Regions from separate parts of the Jeotgalicoccus sp. FSL K6-3177 genome, predicted to be linked through region 4. Evidence: riboswitches for the same ligand, from Rfam matches in the RefSeq annotation. Region 4 holds a riboswitch; each other region holds the start of a gene.
The links. Region 4 has a riboswitch for S-adenosylmethionine ahead of MHH58_RS08865 (Na+/H+ antiporter NhaC family protein). Riboswitches for the same ligand answer to the same signal wherever they lie in the genome.
Positions count from the first base shown of each region.

Region 1: linked by a shared signal. The riboswitch ahead of MHH58_RS05520 (methionine ABC transporter ATP-binding protein) and the one ahead of MHH58_RS08865 (Na+/H+ antiporter NhaC family protein) in region 4 are both predicted to bind S-adenosylmethionine.
Region 2: linked by a shared signal. The riboswitch ahead of MHH58_RS03405 (methionine ABC transporter ATP-binding protein) and the one ahead of MHH58_RS08865 (Na+/H+ antiporter NhaC family protein) in region 4 are both predicted to bind S-adenosylmethionine.
Region 3: linked by a shared signal. The riboswitch ahead of metK (methionine adenosyltransferase) and the one ahead of MHH58_RS08865 (Na+/H+ antiporter NhaC family protein) in region 4 are both predicted to bind S-adenosylmethionine.

Region 1 is NZ_JBBOSK010000001.1:1,120,770-1,125,632, forward strand. Features, by position in the region: gene MHH58_RS05510 (putative RNA methyltransferase) at 1-735, shown strand, start outside; gene MHH58_RS05515 (SprT family zinc-dependent metalloprotease) at 1,115-1,588, shown strand; SAM riboswitch class I at 1,657-1,758, shown strand; gene MHH58_RS05520 (methionine ABC transporter ATP-binding protein) at 1,819-2,832, shown strand; gene MHH58_RS05525 (methionine ABC transporter permease) at 2,825-3,484, shown strand; gene MHH58_RS05530 (MetQ/NlpA family ABC transporter substrate-binding protein) at 3,484-4,290, shown strand; gene MHH58_RS05535 (aminotransferase class I/II-fold pyridoxal phosphate-dependent enzyme) at 4,291-4,863, shown strand, end outside.
Region 2 is NZ_JBBOSK010000001.1:663,395-668,257, reverse strand. Features, by position in the region: gene MHH58_RS03415 (MetQ/NlpA family ABC transporter substrate-binding protein) at 1-140, opposite strand, end outside; gene MHH58_RS03410 (methionine ABC transporter permease) at 178-870, opposite strand; gene MHH58_RS03405 (methionine ABC transporter ATP-binding protein) at 867-1,889, opposite strand; SAM riboswitch class I at 1,974-2,072, opposite strand; gene MHH58_RS03400 (thioredoxin domain-containing protein) at 2,114-2,428, opposite strand; gene MHH58_RS03395 (toprim domain-containing protein) at 2,379-2,786, opposite strand; gene gcvH (glycine cleavage system protein GcvH) at 2,883-3,263, opposite strand; gene MHH58_RS03385 (Spx/MgsR family RNA polymerase-binding regulatory protein) at 3,330-3,686, opposite strand; gene aroD (type I 3-dehydroquinate dehydratase) at 3,903-4,619, opposite strand; gene MHH58_RS03375 (hypothetical protein) at 4,714-4,863, shown strand, end outside.
Region 3 is NZ_JBBOSK010000001.1:1,647,012-1,651,874, forward strand. Features, by position in the region: gene MHH58_RS08155 (NAD-dependent succinate-semialdehyde dehydrogenase) at 1-362, opposite strand, end outside; gene MHH58_RS08160 (nuclease-related domain-containing protein) at 433-1,341, opposite strand; gene metK (methionine adenosyltransferase) at 1,371-2,555, opposite strand; SAM riboswitch class I at 2,654-2,757, opposite strand; gene pckA (phosphoenolpyruvate carboxykinase (ATP)) at 3,057-4,631, shown strand.
Region 4 is NZ_JBBOSK010000001.1:1,768,655-1,773,517, reverse strand. Features, by position in the region: gene MHH58_RS08870 (helix-turn-helix domain-containing protein) at 1-417, shown strand, start outside; gene MHH58_RS08865 (Na+/H+ antiporter NhaC family protein) at 816-2,120, opposite strand; SAM riboswitch class I at 2,187-2,285, opposite strand; gene MHH58_RS08860 (YceI family protein) at 2,541-3,074, shown strand; gene MHH58_RS08855 (MsnO8 family LLM class oxidoreductase) at 3,255-4,247, shown strand; gene MHH58_RS08850 (FAD-dependent oxidoreductase) at 4,311-4,863, shown strand, end outside.

The DNA.
Region 1 (4,863 bases), 650 kb from region 4:
TTCGCCAAGCAGGGCTATGTAAATATTCTTAAAAAGTCTGTGGGTACCCAGTACGATGATGCATTATTTAATGCGCGTCAAAAAATAATCTGTGATGAAAAATTATATGAACCGGTACACAATAAAATTGCAGATATAATAATAAAACATTCAGCAGAAGATTCACTGCTGTTTGACGCGGGTTCCGGCGAAGGGTCTCATTTGCAGACGATACTTGATAAAGTAAATACAGAAACATTGACGGGTATCGGCCTGGACATTTCAAAAGAGGGTATCTTAATGGCGGCGAAAAATTACGGAAATCCATTGTGGATTGTTGGAGATCTTGCGAACCCGCCGCTTAGTGACAAGTCCTGCAAATTCATACTGAATTTTTTATCGCCTGCAAATTACTCTGAATTTAAAAGGATTTTAGCTGAAGACGGTATAATTATAAAAGTGATCCCGGGCAGCGGGTATTTAAAAGAACTCCGCAGGGAGTTGTTCAGCGATACAGACGGGAAAGAATATGAAAACAATGATACACTTGAATTAATGAAGAAGAATGTTAGGCTTGTGAAAGAAGAACGGATAACTTATACGAAATTTCTTGACGCTGCTGCACTGAAAGATTTAATCTCCATGACACCGCTCGGCTGGCATGCAGATACAGCTCAGATAGAGAGATTTGCGGATAAGGGGAATAAAGAAATTACGGTGGATATGCATATTGTCCTTGCAGCTGCCGAAAATTAAGTTGAAATATTTCCGCATATATTTCAGTTAATAATTTGCTATTTTAAAGGTAATAGTCAATAATTACACTAAAGAGAAATAATTTCATGGAAATTTTACTACGTTTATTACAAACACGTTACAAAGTAAAAGAAATTCGCTGATAGGCTTGAAATGTTTTGAACATTAAAATATAATGAGAATATATTAAGAAATACATAACAGAACGCACAAACAAAAGTTAAAGCTATACTCTTCATATCATTAACTAAGTCGTTCTTCGATAGTGCCTTTGGCCTAGATATCATATTATATTATTTATCTGTTAGGGAGACTTTGGATCTCCCTTTTTTTGTTGCCTTTTTTAAGGCTATTTAAACACTAAGAAGGTGAACATATTATGAACAGTGATGAATTACACAGCTGTGCCCGTAAATTTCTCGCTGAAAATTTCGGACTCACACTCGAAATTCCAATCAGAATATCAAAAAGAATGAAATCTAAGCTCGGCGTGTTTCAAATAAAATATCAGAAGAAGCAGGTTGTTTCGAAAGAAATTGTTATGTCCCACACTTTTCTCGTTAATAACTCCAGGGAAATCATTCTCGATGTGCTCTACCACGAATGTGTTCATTATGCACTGTACACACTAAAGAAACCTTACAGAGATTCGGATCGTGAATTTACGGAGACGCTGGAACGCCTCGGCATTGCCAAAACCCGGAGCTATAAATACAAGGGGCAGGCCTATTTATATGAGTGCAGAAAATGCAGCTACGAGTTTACGAAAAGGGTTAAAGGTTACGATAAACGGTATATATGCAGACACTGCCGCGGCAGGTTTACATATAAAGGTACTGTAGCAGCGGGCTGATTAGAAATTATTAAAAATTGTTTGACAATTAATTCTGGTTAGACTAGTATGAAATACAATTAAATAAGAAATTATCCAGAGAGACGGAGGGATCAGGCCCTGGGAAGTCTCAGCAGCAGGCTTTTAAGTACTGTGCTAATTCCTGCAGGCAGAGGCTTGGAAGATAATCACACATCGCCATTTGTCTATTTAGATAAATGGTTTTTTTTATTACATAGAGGAGGGAATTCATGAGCATTCAGCTGAATAACGTTTCAAAAACGTATCATTTAAAAGGCAGAAGTGTTGAGGCATTAAAGCCGACATCCCTGAAGGTCGAAACCGGTGAAATTTACGGTCTAATCGGTTATTCCGGGGTCGGGAAAAGTACTCTTTTAAGACTGATTAATCTGCTTGAGAAACCTTCGGCAGGTTCTGTCATCGTTGGAGAAGATAATCTTACCGAACTGACACCAAAGGCTCTCAGGATTCGCCGGCAGAAAATCGGCATGATTTTCCAGCAGTTTAACTTAATCGAGTCAAAGACAGTTTATGAGAATATAGAATTTGTACTGAAAGCGAGCAAATACAGTAAAAAAGATGTGCCCGCAAGAATTGAAGAGTTACTGAAACTCGTTGGTTTAAACGATAAATCATCTATCAATGCATCAAATTTAAGCGGCGGGCAAAAACAGCGTGTCGGTATCGCGAGAGCACTTGCCAATAACCCGGATATTCTCTTATGTGACGAAGCGACGAGTGCGCTTGATCCGGATACGACGAAAAGTATTTTAAACTTGCTGAAAAATATCAACAAAACTCTCGGTATTACCATTGTGATTATTACTCACGAAATGGAAGTTATTAAAGAAATTGCAGATCGGGTAGGCGTAATGTCCGGCGGTGAAATTATTGAAAGCGGCGAAACGTACAGCGTGTTCAGTCATCCTAAAGAAGAAATTACGAAAGATTTCGTTCAGGAGATATATAACTTTGAAATCCCGTCGCAAATTAAAGAAACGCCGGGTAATCAAGTTATTACCATTCAGTTTTTAAGTGAAAACGCCGAGGAGAATTATTTAAATCAGCTGTACAGGAATTTTGATTTGAATATAAGCATTCTCAACGGAAGAATTGAATATATTAAAGAAAAACCGCTCGGCTTTTTAATGTTTCAAGTATCCGGAGATGCTCAGGAAATAGAACGTCTTAAAACACATATCGATAAAACAACGGGAATCGAAAGGGTGGGTTACATTGGATAATTTCAGCCAGCTTTGGCCGTTGCTGTACCGTGCTTTGCTCGAGACAGCGCTGATGGTTTCTATTTCAATATTTTTTGCAGTGTTAATCGGGCTGCCGCTCGGTATTCTGCTTTACATTACGCAGCATCCGCTGCTGTTTAAAATTAAACCTTTAAACAGCGTGCTCGGCTGGCTTGTGAATATTATCAGGTCGTTTCCTTTTATTATTCTGATTGTGGCGATTATGCCGTTTGCGACCTGGCTCGTTAATGCTTCACACGGCCCGGTTTTTGCAAGTGTTGCTCTGTCAATTGCAGCAGTGCCGCTGTTTGCACGTCTCGTTGAATCCAGTTTTAACAGTGTAAAAGACGGTGTAATCGAAGCGAGTATTGCAGGCGGTGCTCCGCTTTATTTAATCGTTACGGATGTGCTGCTGCCGGAAGCGAAGAAAAGCATCGCGCAGGCAATCACACTGACGATAATTTCAATTATCGCCTTCAGTGCAACTGCGGGTGTTGTAGGCGGAGGCGGGGTCGGCGACCTTGCAATCCGTTACGGCTATTACCGATATGACACGCTGACGATGATTGTGACAGTAGTCGTCCTCGTTGTTATCGTGCAGATTGTCCAGTGGGCTGGAGACTTTATCTCTAACAGAACGGAGGAGAAATAATGCGCGGAATTATAATATTTTTAATTGGCACTTTAGCCGTTATAGCCGGCACTAGCATACTTCTATATGAAGACGAGGGTGAAGTGATTACCATTGGTGCATCGAGCGGACCATTTGCAGATATGGCATCTTTTGCCTTAAAACCCGTCTTGGAAGAGAACGGTTATACGGTCGAAATCGTTGAATACAGCGATTATATTCAGCCGAATAACGCGCTTTCAAATGGCGACCTCGATGCCAATCTCTTTCAGAACGTCCTGTTCATGGACAGTTATAATGAAGAAAATGATGCTGATTTAAAAAATATCATTCAGGTGCCGACGGCACCCATGGGGCTTTACAGCAGTGAATTCAGTTCGCTGGAAGATATTGCTTCCGGCAGTGAAGTAGCATTGCCTTTAGATCCAGTCAACTCCAGCCGCGGTTTTTTAACACTGCAGGACGCGGGGCTGATTACCATCAGTGACGACGCAGATATGTTTGCTATCGATGAAGCAGACATTATAAATAATAAAAAAAATCTCGAGTTTATTTATCAGGACGCCGGCCAGCTGCCGAGAAGCGTTGACCAAATCGGCCTGTCGCTTGTCCCGGGCAACTTTGCGCTCGCAAGTGATATGAAGCTTTCCGATGCCCTTGCCCTTGAAAACATGAATGAATACTTTAGAAATCAAATTGTAATTAACGGCGATGATGCCGGAACGAAACTGGAAGAAGATTTAATCAAGGCTGTAGGGTCGGAGGAATTTAACGAAGTGATTGATGCTGACTTTAAAGGATTCGACAAACCGGAGGAGGATGAATAAATGGCAAGCGAACTTTTAAAATCATTAAGTCCCAGCTATTTCAGCAGTATGATGAATGCAGAGCTCGAAGTCGGCGATAAGCCGCTCTTAAATCTTGCAGTCGGTATTCCCGATGGACAGACGCCTGAAGTCATTACCGATGCAGTTAAAGAAGCTGTTGATAAAGTAGAAAATCAAAAATACGGCGCATTTCGCGGCAAGCCGGAACTAAAAGACAGCATAAAGCGATTTTATAAAAGAACTTACGATGTAGACCTTGAAGATGAAAATATAGCCATCTTGTTCGGCACGAAAAATGCACTGGTTAACTTTCCGCTCGCTCATATCAATCCCGGTGCAGGCGTGATGCTGCCGAATCCCGGTTACGCAGATTATATTACTGCTGTGGAACTCTCGCAGGCAAGGCTGATCGATATGCCGCTCCTTAGAGAAAACAATTATCTTCCTGACTTTGATTCGCTCGAAGCAGAACTTAAAGAAACGGACCTTATTTACTTAAACTATCCATCCAATCCGCTCGGGGCAGCCGCAGATAAATCATTTTTTGATGATGTGATTAAACGGTTCAAAGGC
Region 2 (4,863 bases), 1.1 Mb from region 4:
GCGTGCGGTGCAGGTGATGCCGCAACTGAGATTTCAGCCGGCTCTCCTTCATTACTTTCTTCTGAGTCCGAACCGTTACCGCATGCTACTAAAACTAATACGAGTGCAAACAGAGTGACAATATCAAAAATCTTCTTCATGTAATAGCCTCTTTTCATTATAGTTTTTATTGTTAGATCAGCGTTTATCGACTGCTTTTGACAGAGTATCTCCAATAATCTGGATGATAAAAACGATGATCAGAATTACTACAGTTGCAACGAGTGTGACATCCGGCTGGTTTCTTGTGAAGCCGACCATATAGGCGAGGTTACCAAGACCTCCCGCACCGATTACTCCGGCTATTGCAGTAGAGCCGACAAGCATAATTGATGTCACCGTGATACCGGAAATCAGAGCAGGCAGCGATTCCGGAATTAGCACTTTCCAAATGATAGTCCACGTGTTCGCTCCCGTCGATTCAGCCGCTTCAATAACACCCTTGTCGATTTCCTTCAGACCGATTTCAACGAGACGGGCAAAGAAGGGCGCTGCGCCGATAATCAGTGCAGGAAGTGCACCATTTGAACCCATTACCGTTCCCATAATTGCTTTTGTGAACGGCATAATTAAAATAATTAAAATGATGAACGGTATTGCTCTGAACAGGTTAACAATAAATGATGTTGCGCCATAAACCGGTTTTGACACACCGTTATGACTTTTATTTGATAAGAATAAAATAATACCGAGTATCAGCCCGATCAGGAAGGCCAGTGCAGTTGCTATCACGGTCATATAAATTGTTTCGTAAGTCGCTTCTAAAACTGCATCCCATTTCACGTTTTCGAAGGCGAACATTTCTTTAAATGCTGTCAGAAATTCATTCATTTACTTTCAACCTCCAGCGTGACATCGTGTTTTTTAAACTCTGCAGTAATTTGTTCAAGTGTTTCCTGATTAATATCGAGGGCGATATAAAGATGCCCGTATGACTCCTGATTCGTCTGCTTAATATTTCCTGACAGGATATTTACATCAAGACCGTAATTCCGGATAACTTGTGAGACAATCGGCGATTTTGTACGGGTGCCGACAAATGTCAGCTTGACGATAGTTGAAGTCGGGAAGGCTTCTTTTATTTCCTCCATCGCTACTGCGTGGTCGTCATCCGAAATATCATCCTTAACGAAACGTTTCGTTACATTTGACTGAGGATTCTGGAACAGTTCGATAACCGGCCCGACTTCCACTACTTTACCGTTTTCCATGACAGCTGCACGGTCGCATATTTTTCTGATAACATGCATTTCGTGCGTAATCAGCACGATGGTCAAGTTCATCTTTTTCGTAATATCGACGAGCAGGTCAAGCACCTCATCTGTCGTTTCAGGATCCAGAGCACTGGTCGCTTCATCGCACAGCAGAACCTGCGGTTCATTCGACAGCGCTCTCGCAATGCCGACGCGCTGTTTCTGGCCGCCGGACAGCTCACTCGGATAGTTGTTTTCGCGGCCTTCCAGACCAACCAGCCTTATCAGTTCCGAAACACGCAGCTGCCGTTCTTTTTTAGGTACACCTGCGATTTCCAGCGGAAAGCTGATATTTTCAGCGACTGTTCGTGACCAGAGCAGGTTAAAATGCTGAAATATCATCGATACTTTTTGACGTTTTTGCCGCAGTTCTTTCATCGTCATGCCGCTGATTTCATCACCGGTTACTGTAACAGTCCCTTCCGTCGGCTGCTCCAGTCCATTCAAGAGACGAATCAGCGTGGATTTGCCGGCGCCCGAGTAGCCGATAACTCCAAAAATTTCACCTTTCTTCACATTCAGACCGACATTATCTACTGCCGTTATATTTTGATTTTTAGTTTTAAATATTTTAGTCACATTACTAATATCTATCATTATATATAAATCCCTTCCCTTTCCAGGAGAACAATTAAAAAAACCTACTCCAAAAATGAGTAGGCTTTTAAACGTTCATTACGCCTCTCATCTGAGGATATTAATCCAGTGATTTGGCACCTTGTCACGATGACGGTTGCCGTGGCTTCTAAGGGCACATCCCTCCACCACTCTTGATAAGAGTTAATATTTGATTGAAATTCATATTATCAGACTATTCTTTATTAGTCAATCAGAAATTCTTCCAGAACTTCGTTTAAATAAGTAACAGATTGAAATGCGTAGACTTCCCTGACAAGTTTGCCGTTTTTAAACAGCAGCAGTGCTGGCGCAGAACGAATCTGATATTTATCTATCAGTGTTTTATAAAAATTTAAGTTGATGCGTTCATAGCTGATTTCTCTTGCAGAAGCAGCGACGCTGAGCATCGTTTCTGAGATATCGCATGTTTTGCACATCGTTGCATAGCCGAAAATAATATAATACTCTCTATCCTGTATATTCTTTAATATATTTTCCGTTGAAATTGTTTCCTTCACGATAAAACTTACCTTTCATTATTAGGCTCGTATCTACATAAAAACCGTGTCTGAGCAAGAGGTTTGCAAGGTAGTCATGCGGACAGCGTCCGACTTCCCCGAATTTGGGATCTATATAAATATGAGTACTTTCACTAAGATGTTTTTTAAACCATTTACGAATTTTTCTTCCTTCCTTATCCGCATCGGATAAAATGAATATTTGAGAATCGCCAAGCTGATCAATAATCTCATCCAGTTTTGAAATACCCATCGTACCGAAGGTGCAAATTATCTGTACAGGTTCCACCAGCACTTCTTCCAATCTGCGCTTATCCGTTTTTCCCTCAACAATGAGTACTTTATCAGAAAGATTCATCCGTATCACCCTTAGTTAAATTTTTAATATAAATTCACTTTAAGCAATAAATATAGGTTTTAAAAAAACTCCGGACAAAAGTCCAGAGCTAAGTTATTATTTCTCGATTACTGCCTGGTAACCAGCAGCATCAAGAAGGTTATCTAATTCGCTTTCATCTGAAAGTTCAACTTTCAGCATCCAAGCACCTTCGTATGGATTTTCGTTAACAAGTTCCGGACTGTCCTCAAGCTCTTCGTTAACAGCAACTATAGAACCGGAAACCGGTGCATATAATTCAGAAACAGTTTTCACTGATTCCACGCTGCCGAAAGAATCACCTGTAGAGATGTCGTCGCCTTCTTCTGGAAGTTCGACAAATACGATATCTCCAAGTTCAGACTGTGCAAAGTCAGTAATACCGATTGTTACAGTATTTCCTTCAACTTTAATCCACTCATGATCTTCGCTGTACTTTAAATCTTGTGGTAATGACACGCTAAAACCTCCCTTTTAACTTATCATACTTATTGTTGCACAATTGCCATACTTTAGGCAAGTGAATTAATTCAATAATGCATTTTTATAAGTTTCTTCTTTAAAACCTAATAACACATCATCATCAAGTACAACCATCGGCCGCTTAATCAGCATGCCGTCACTTGCGAGCAGTTCCAGTTTCTCTTCTTCACTCAAATCATGAAGACGTTCTTTTAATCCGAGCTCTTTAAATTTAGTGCCCCGCTTGTTAAAAAAGTCATCAATTGAATGCGACGATTTGTCGAGGATACCTTTCAGCGTATCTTTAGCCGGTACATGCTTAACCATGTCAATTTCAGTAAACTCCAGATTATTATCTGCTAAAAACTTTTTGCCCTTGCGGCAAGTCGTGCATTTAGGGTATTCGTAAAATGTAATCATAGTTATCCTCCCGAATAAGAAATTATTCTTACACTTATAATACCCCAGATAAAGTAAATTAGACATATGCAAAAACGAAAAAAGTCCGAAACCTCAGGGGAAGGTTTCGGACAAAGGGGCTGGGGAGAAGAGTTAAGTTTTCATATCTTCTGGTTCCCATTTTATCAGCTGGTTATTATTCTTTCGTTAACCTGCTGTAAAGATTGCTTAATATTTTTATCTGGTAAATATTTCACGCAATTGTGTTACATGAATCTGTCCCGGAGCCGCATCCCTTGATACAAAGCCGTAGGTTAGTGCCGAAGCCGCTTCTCCCTCTGCCGTACGCGTGTCTTTTCCGAGTTCTCCCATAGAGATTCCAATTATTCTGTCTCCGTACTTTTGTTTAGCACTTTTCACAACTTCAGTGACTTTGTCCACATCCTTCTTTTCATGAGGGAAGTAAGCAACTTTGTACAAATCTCCGCCGAGCGTGTGCATTTTATTAATAATCGATAAAATCTCCCCGCTAGGCGGTGTACGCTTAAAATCGTGATGACTCATCAGGCATTTCACATTATTGGCACGCGCAGTTTTGCAGACAGATGCTGTAATTTTATCGCCGGATTGAACTTCGATATCGATATAGTCAATATCCATTGTCTGACAGACAGCGTTTAAGAGCGCTTCGTACTCAACTGTTGTTTTTGAACCGCTGCCGCCCTCTTTCGCCGTGCGGTATGTATAAATAATTTCTTTGTTCAGCGGTTTAAAATAATCTATAATATATCTGACTTTTTTGCCGTGATCCTCCCGGTTCAACGCATCGAAAACATCTCCGCGTATCTCCACGATATCAAAAGCGTCTATATTCTCTTTCGCTTTTTGAATTTCTTCTTTAATTTCGTCATCATTATGACCTGATAAAGTGACGACAATCTTCGTTGTATTCATAAGTTTTCCCCTTTGTGCGTTCTGAATGCGATTGATAGCTATTTCAATCTAATGGTATCATAAAACCATTATAGTATCCCGGGGGTTAAAGTAAATGAAAAAAATTAAACTGCTGACTTTGCTGGCATTCACAGCCATGCTGTTTGCGGCATGCAATGATAATACTGATAAAGAAAATACCGGCACAGCTGAATCTTCAGAGGCTGCATCTCTGGAAGAGGATAAAGATCTTTTTGACAGCGAA
Region 3 (4,863 bases), 120 kb from region 4:
CTCGTTACAACAATTCTCGTGTCATCATTATTCGCCGGTACTGTCCGGCCGTATATTCTTTTCGCTTCTTCAGCATAGTATTTAATATAACTGTTGGCATAGTCGACTTCACCGAGTGCTTCAGCAAGCGGCTTGCCGCCTTCCAGCGTGACGAGTTCTGCGATTTCCTGTCTGTTCTCATCGATTTTTTCCGACCATTTGAAAAGTAAATCCGAACGGTCCCCGGCATTCATTTTTCTAAAGTTTTGAAATTTTTCATGTGCAGTATTAATTTTCTTCTCAATTTCGTCTTTGCTGTCTTTTTTTACGCGTCCCGCTTCTTTTTGAGTTGCAGGATTGATTACGATAATTTCTTCTGCCATTTAATTTCCCTCCAAAATATAAAAATCGTCCTATAAATAATTATAGGACGATTAGTTTCAATTTACAAAGTTACAGACTTTGATCGAGTAAGGCATTCGCAATCTCATCCAGATCTTTAACTGTGTACTGGAATCTGCCGTGGAATACATACTTCAGGAAGAATGCTTCCAAGTCTTCCTGACCGACGATTACTCTGATCGATGGATCTTCCGAATAGTTGGTAATTGAATAATTGCCGTTATCTTTCGGATTGAAGTAAATAATCGGAACGATGTCGTATTGTAATTTAAATTTGTTTTTAAGTTTTTCAGCAGTTACTTTCGTTTCATCGATAATGCCGTTGTAGTGGTTAACCGATACATTCGACGCATCTGCCTTTTCAAAAATTAAAGTCTGTTCTTTTTGCTTATCGAGTTCCAGTAAATCGAAGAATGATTCAATATACGGTACTTCTTCAAACTGGCTTTCATTCACACCGTGTAAAATATGACCGCTCCAGTATTTAGAATCTATCAGATAAATACCCGTGCGTGTTAAAACTAAATGATCGATTTTACGTGTATTTGTGTAATTTCTTGATGGTAAATAAATGTTCGACAGAATAATCATATCCGTCTCACGGATTTTTTCATCTTTAACAAGTTTGTCTTTTAACTGAATTAAAGAAAGGTCTGTCAAATACTCGCCTTTATCTACAGTAAACTGATGCAGGCTCGAAAGTTTGTTATCGAGAAGTGTCGTATCATTATGATATTTTTCATTTAAAGCGGACATTTCTTTCTTGTGCTCTAAACGTTCTTCCTCATGTTCACTTTCGTATTTCTCAACGAGTGAATCTTTTTCTTTCGAATAAGTTTGTTCCACAGTTTTCACTTCATTGCGGTGTTTAAAGTAATATACTAAAAACCAGATTGCAATGATGAGAAGCACTGCTGCGACCGCGATAAATATCGGATCTGTAAAAATATTAGTATTCATATTATTCCTCTCTTTCGCAACTGCTTAAATTAGCTATTTCTAAGAAGATCTTTCAGTGCATCGACCTTATCCAGTCTCTCCCAAGGCAAGTCGATGTCCGTACGACCAAAATGTCCATAACTCGCAGTCTGTTTATAAATTGGTCTTCTCAAGTTTAGCATATCTATAATACCATCTGGTGATAAATTAAACAGTTCTCTGATGACTTTTGTAATTTTTTCTTCGTCGTATTTTCCTGTATTAAAAGTATCGACCGCAATAGATACCGGCTGGGATACGCCGATGGCATAAGCCAGCTGAATTTCACATTTTTCCGCCGCACCGCTCGCTACGATATTTTTTGCAATATAACGTGCTGCATAAGCTGCGGAACGGTCAACTTTTGTCGGGTCTTTGCCGCTGAAGGCGCCGCCGCCGTGACGAGCGTAGCCTCCGTAAGTATCGACGATAATTTTACGTCCTGTCAGACCCGCATCCCCTTGCGGTCCGCCAATTACAAATCTGCCTGTCGGGTTGATGAAATATTTAGTTTCTTCATCTATGAGATTTTCAGGAACTACTTCCTGAATCACGTATTCTAATAAATCATCGTAGATTTGTGTCGCCGGAATATTTTCATGATGCTGGGTAGAGATAACAATCGTATCGACTCTTGACGGTTTGCCGTTTTCATCGTATTCAACCGTTACCTGTGATTTGCCGTCCGGACGCAGATAGGAAATTGTATTATCTTTACGCACTTCTGTTAAACGGCGTGAAATTTTGTGCGCTAATGAAATCGGCAGCGGCATAAACTCTTTCGTTTCGTTCGTCGCGTAACCGAACATTAAGCCCTGGTCGCCTGCACCTGTTGAAACTCCTTGTGATTCGCGGGTTTCAAAAGCGTTGTTTACACCGACAGCGATGTCCTCTGACTGCTCATCAATTCCCGTTAAGACAGACATTGTTTTATAATCATAACCGTACTTCGCATCGACATAGCCGATTTCCTTAACGGTTTCTCTCACTGTTCTTGGAATATCGACGTAAGTTTCTGTGCTGATTTCCCCGACAATCATCGCAAGACCTGTGTTGACTACTGTTTCACAGGCAACACGCGCATACGGGTCGCCTTCTAAGATTGCATCGAGAATCGCATCTGAAATCTGGTCTGCAATTTTATCCGGGTGACCTTCTGTGACTGACTCTGAAGTAAATAATTTACGTTCTGACATTTATAAAATCTCCTCTTAAAGCTCATTTAGCCATCTCTTCAAAGCAAAAAATAAAGCCTTTTTCTCCATAATAAACAGAGAAAAAGGCTCGCCCTTTTCTCTTATCGGTCAGAATTACTCTGCATTCTTTAGCACCTTTCTTGAAAAGGAGGTTGCTCTGGCTTCACAGGGTTTGAATCCCTCCACCACCTCTTGATAAGAGATAACTTATTATTCATCTTACATTATTGGAATGGGCAAATCAAGATTAACAAGTTTTATTTGCAGCAGCTTTTTAGATAATTAAATTATAAAACCCAAAAGCAAGCTGTGAAAAATCCTTAATTTTATAAACATATACTTATAACTTTTATAATGATATATAAATTTATCTTATGGATCAGCATTGCAAAAAACAATTCAATATTCAAAAACCTTATCCTGTTATTGTGTAAACATAAAAACGAATGTGTTATACTAATTTCTAAATACTTCGTTAATGAAAATACTTGGAGGCGAATCATGGTTAACCATAAAAGTTTAATCGAAGGTCTTGTTAATAAACCTTCTACTCACAAACAATTATCAAACGCTGAACTTGTCGAAGCATCTTTACGACGCAAAGAGGCTGTACTTACAAATACAGGAGCACTTCGCGCGCAGACTGGAGAATACACAGGCCGCAGCCCGAAAGACCGTTTTATCGTCAGAGACAGCGTATCCGACAGCAAGATTGACTGGGGCGAGGTCAACCAGCCTATTTCACAGGAAATTTTCGATAACTTATTCGATAAAGTTACTACATATTTAAATGACAAAGAAGAATTATTTGTCTTTAACGGCTATGCCGGCGCAGACCCGCATACACAACTGAAACTTCAGGTTGTCAATGAGTTCAGCTGGCACAACATGTTTGCGAAAACAATGTTTATCCGTCCTGAAACAAAAGAAGAAGCACTTGCAATCGATCCTGAATTTACGATTGTATCTGCACCTACTTTTAAAGCAGACCCTGAAGTCGATGGTACGGGTTCTGAAGTATTCGTCCTTGTATCATTAGAAAAGAAAATCATTCTTATCGGCGGTACTGAATACGGCGGAGAAATGAAGAAATCAATCTTCTCAATTATGAACTACCTGCTTCCTGAAGAAGGCGTGCTCAGCATGCACTGCAGTGCCAACGTCGGCGAAAACAAAGATGTTGCATTATTCTTCGGTTTATCAGGTACAGGTAAAACGACGCTTTCTGCAGACCCGGAACGCGATCTTATCGGTGACGATGAGCACGGCTGGAATGACGATGGTGTATTTAACATCGAAGGCGGCTGTTACGCTAAAACTATTAATTTATCAAAAGAAAAAGAACCTGAAATCTTTGAAGCGATTAAATTTGGTTCGGTACTTGAGAACGTAGTTATCGATGAAGACGGCAATCCTGATTACGATGACGGTTCACTGACTGAGAATACACGTGCAGCTTATCCGATTGACCATATCGATAATGCGCGCATTCCTTCAGTTGCAGGACATCCAAAAACAATCATCTTCTTAACAGCAGATGCATTTGGAGTACTTCCTCCAATCGCCAAGTTAAACAAAGATCAGGCAATGTACCATTTCTTAAGCGGATTTACATCTAAACTTGCAGGAACTGAACGCGGCGTTACTACACCGCAGCCGGTATTCTCAACATGCTTCGGTTCACCATTCCTGCCGCTGCATGCGACAGTATATGCGAACATGCTCGGAGATTTAATCGACAAGCATGAAGTTAACGTTTATCTTGTAAACACAGGCTGGACAGGCGGCGAATACGGCGTCGGCAAGCGTATGAACCTTGCACACACCCGTTCAATGGTACGCCGTGCTATCAGCGGTGAACTCGAATTAGGTGAATTCGTTGAAGATGAAATGTTCGGCTTATCAATTCCAACAGCAGTGACTGGTGTGCCGGAAGAAATTCTTGCACCAATCAACACTTGGGAATCCAAAGATGCATACAATGAAAAAGCACAAGGACTTAAAGATAAGTTCATAGAAAACTTTAAAAAATTCGGTGAAGAATCAGCTGCGATTGCTGAAAAAGGCGGATTTTAAATATATTTGATTGCAGAATCCCGGGATATTGATTATCCTGGGATTTTTTGTTGGGAATCGGCAGGCTCGCTGCATATTTTCTACAGGGACACTTACTATGAACTTTGTTGATTTGACAAGGTACTTGTAGCACGTTCTATGTACTTTGTCGATTTCACAACGTACTTGCAGCATCTTCCATGTACTTTGTCGATTTCATAACGTACTTGCAGCATCTTCCATGTACGTTGTC
Region 4 (4,863 bases):
AATGTATTTTATCTGCTGAATCAACCTGACAATATTATTGAACTTGTTGAGAACTATCTGGCAGAAATGGAAGCAGTGATTAAAAAAGAAAACGATAATCCAATGGTCAGCAGAGATTATATCAAACAGTATCTGCCGATATTTGAGCTGGAACTGGCTTATTATAGGCAGGATTATGAGTATGTTTTAGAAAACTTTGCTTATCAAATGTATGAACGTCCGCAAGCCCAGCATCCGCTGGACCGGATTTTGTTCGCTGTCAGAAGTCTGGTGTACCCGCTCAGTCTGTTTGAAACAGGGAAAGTCGAAAAGGCGAGAGAATCTTATTCAATCATTGAAGAAACTGTCGAGGATATAAAACATTCAATATATGCTAAAGAAATGCATATGATTAAGGAAATTATATTTGAACAATAAAGAGAGTGGAATGTGCATGGGCATATTCCGCTTTTTTATATTGAAAGAGATGTCGAGTACGACGGAGCTTTGGTGTCGTACTTGAACTTTCTCCCGGATACGACGGTGCTTCGGTGTCGTACTTGAACTCGCTCCCAGATACGACGGTGTTCCCGTGTCGTACTTGAACTTGTTCCCAGATACGACGGCGCTTTCGTGTCGTACTTGAACTGGTTCCCGAGTACGACGGTGCTTTGGTGTCGTACTTGAACTTTCTCCCGGATACGACGGTGCTTCGGTGTCGTACTTGAACTTGTTCCCGAGTACGACGCCATTTCTATGTCGTACTTAAACATCGCCACGGAAACTTTTAAATAAAAAATCGAATCCAGCATCTGCTGAATCCGATTGATTTTTCTCTAATTAACTTTGACTTTTGAATACTTTCTTGGGAATCCAATTAATATCGCAATAATTCCGCTGATAATCAGCAGCATTGGATAAATGGAATACGGCATAATTTCCACAGGCGAGATACCGGCGGCGAGTCCTGAAGCTGCAAGCATTTGTCCGCCGTAAGGAATGAGACCCTGGAATCCTGCAGCGAATGTATCGAGTATACTTGCAGATTTTCTCGGGTCCACTTCATATTCTTCAGCTATGTTTTTCGCGAGAGGTCCCGTCATCATTATTGAAATTGTATTATTGGCAGTGGATACGTCAGTAACGCTGACTAAACTTGCGATACCGAGTTCGGCGCCTTTTTTCGTTTTAATTCTGCCCATAATAGTATTGAGCAGGTAGGTGATACCTCCGTAATGACTGACTAGACCAATCATACCGGCTATTAGTATTGTGATAATTGAAATTTCCTGCATACCTGCAATACCTTCACCAGCCGCTGAAAACAGCGTAAATATATCGAAAGCTCCTGTCAACAAGCCGAGAAGACTTGAAATTGCTGCTCCGCTCAGCAACACGATTATGACATCGACCCCGAGGAGTGCGATAATCAGCACAGAAAGATATGGAATGACTTCAATAAAATTAAAGTCATAATTTCCTGTCTGACTAAGTGAGATGTCGGCAGTCATTAAATATAAAGTAATTATGGTCAGAATAGCGCCCGGCAGCACAATCCAAAAGTTCACTTTGAATTTATCAATCATTTTGACACCCTGAGTACGTGTAGCGACAATGGTTGTATCAGAAATAAACGATAAGTTATCACCAAACATAGCCCCGCCAATAACAGTGGCTAAAGCGAGTGCGAGTCCGATTTCAGTCTGGTCTGCGATACCAATGGCGATCGGTGCAATTGCTACAACAGTGCCTGTGCTGGTTCCCATAGCGAGTGATACAAAACAGCAGATAATAAAAATTCCGCTTAAAAGCAGACTAGGGGGAAGAAATGTTAATCCCATATTTACTGTTGAATCCACAGCTCCCATAGCTCCTGCAATGCCGGAAAAAGCACCGGAAAGCAAGAAAATAACAACTATAAGTATGACGTTTTCCTGTGCTGCGCCTTGAAAGTAAGCAGCTAATTTATCTTTAAACGGTTCTTTAAAATATAAAAAGAAACCTGCAACTGACGCAAGAATCGCTGCTAGCGGAATCGGCATAGCACTGAAATCTCCTGCCAGAAGTCCGGTACCAATGAATAAGGCTACAAATATAACTAGGGGCAGCAAGGATACCGGGCCGCCTTTTTTATTAGACATAATATTATCCTCCTATTAAAAAATCCCCATCTTTTATTTGTAAAGATAAGAGATGGGGAAGTCCTCAGCTTATCTTTGAGCGTCTGCTCCTGGAATTAGCACAGTACCAAATAGTCTGTTGCTGAGGCTTCAACGGGCCAGTCCCTTCACCTCTCTGGATAAGAATTTATTTAATTAATGAGATTAAGGATACACGCCTAACCGATAAAGGTCAATATATTAATACAGAGTGTCAAAAAGGTTTAATTTTCAGATAATGGGAAACTACTTCAATATAGACTTAAATATACAAATATATCAAATTTAATTTATTTTAAGTTTGTTACTTGCTTTTTGTAACTAAGTATATTATCATAATTAATGTGATAGTTCGAAAGCGAAGTATTAACGAAAAACAAAACTATGGAGGATGATTTAATTATGGCTAAATTTACAGCGGACACAGCGCACTCAGAATTAGAATTTCAAGTAAAACATATGATGGTAACTAAAGTTAAAGGAACTTTCGGGGAATGGTCGATTGATGTCGAAGCTGACAATATTGAAGACTTCACAACAGCAAAAATAAAAGGTAAAGCAAATGCAGCAACTATCGACACTAAAGTTGCAGACCGTGACGCTCACTTAACTTCTGCTGATTTCTTTGATGTGGAAAACCACCCAGAAATCACATTTGAATCAACTAAAATCGAAGGATCAGGCACAAAATTTGATGTGACAGGCAACTTAACTATTAAAGACGTCACTAACGAAGTGACTATTCCTGTGGAATACAACGGCCAGGGCGTAAGTCCTTTCGGACCGACAGTTTACGGTTTCGAATCTAAATTCTCAATCAACCGTGAAGAATTTGGCTTAACTTGGAACCAGACATTAGAAACAGGCGGAGTGCTTGTATCTAAAGACGTTAAAGTCAGCCTTGAGCTGCAACTTAACCCGGCGGACGCAGAATAATTAGATTATACAGCTAAAAATGATATATATATAAATGGGTCAATACTCCCTAATATTCTTAAATGAATATTAGGGAGTATTTTTTATGACTAAGCACTTAGTTTTTATAACAGGCCGTTAATTGATATTCTTTAAAGAAAAAAGATTACCGATAAATATAATTTAAAGGATGTATTAACTATGAAACTGAGTATACTGGATCAAGCTCCCATTACTAAAGGCAACACACCAGCAGATGCTTTAAAAAAAGCGGAAGAGCTGGCAGTGCTAGGCGATCAGCTCGGCTACGAACGAATGTGGATGGCAGAACATCACGGCACGTCTGCTTACGCAAGTTCAGCTCCTGAAATAACAGCCGCACATTTGGCAGCTAAAACAAAAAACATACGAATCGGTACCGGAGGTGTCATGATGATGCATTATTCTCCGTTAAAGCTTGCCGAAGTTTTTAAAACACTCAGCGCATTCGCTCCCGGACGTATTGATTTTGGCATGGGAAGAGCGCCCGGCGGAGATCAGTTTTCCATTTACGCATTGTCCGAGGGACGTACACCGATGGTGCATAATATGTATGAGAAATTTGATACTGCGCTCCAGCTGATTAATGATGAAGTGCCTTCATCTGATTTATATAACAGAACAATTGCGACACCGTCGAATATCACTCTGCCTGAATCGTGGCTGTTCGGTTCGAGCGGCAACAGTGCGGTAGAAGCTGGCCGGAGAGGCGCGGGTTATTCATTCGCCCAGTTCTTTAACGGACAGCTGTCAAAAGAAATACTCGATGCTTATAAAAATAATTTTGAAGCATCTCCTTTTATGGAAAAACCTGAAATTAATGTATCTTGTATGGTTACAGCAGCAGAAACTGCTGAAGAAGCGGAATTTGAAGCTAAACCTCAGGATATATGGCGTCTGCAGTTTATGAAAGGACGAAGCGGACAAGTTTTGACACCTGAAGAGGCACAGGACTTTCCGCTGACAGAAATGGACCGCATGAAAATTCAAGAAGGCCGTAAACTGCATTTAGTCGGTTCTGCCAAAGAAATCGCTAAACGTCTGCAGGAAGAGCAGATTCAGTATGGATTTGACGAAGCGATGATCTGCAGCATTCCTCACTCTCAAAAAGCGCGTCTCAATGTCTATAAGCTGCTGGCAGAAGAACTGTTTTAAAAACGATTCTGGAGGGTAAATATAGATTGATTAATTTTTGAAAATATTAAGGAGATGCTGCGGTTGACACATTTTGATGCAATAATAATCGGTTTCGGCAAAGCCGGTAAAACTTTGGCAGGGGACCTCGCCGGCCGTGACTGGAATGTGGCGCTAATCGAAAAAGATAAAACAATGTACGGGGGAACTTGTATTAATATCGCCTGTATTCCGACGAAGCTGTTAATGCATGACGCATTGAACGGCAGTGAATACAGAGCTGCCGTAGAACGCAAAAACGGAGTCATTGAGAGACTGCGTGATAAAAACTATCACAGTGTTGCAGACTTAAACAAGGCGACAGTTTACGATGGCACTGCTGTTTTTATCAGCGACAAGGAAATTGAAGTAGAAACAGGAAACGGCAAAAAAGAAGTACTGAGTGCAGATAAAATTTTCGTTAATACTGGAGCAGAGACCAGCATACCGCCGCTCGAGGGTGATATAGACTCTGATAAAGTTTATACGAGCACAACGCTGATAGACGAAGAAATACTGCCGGATAAGCTGACGATTGTCGGCGGCGGATACATTGGTCTTGAATTCGCAACGATGTATAATGCTTTTGGTTCAGAAG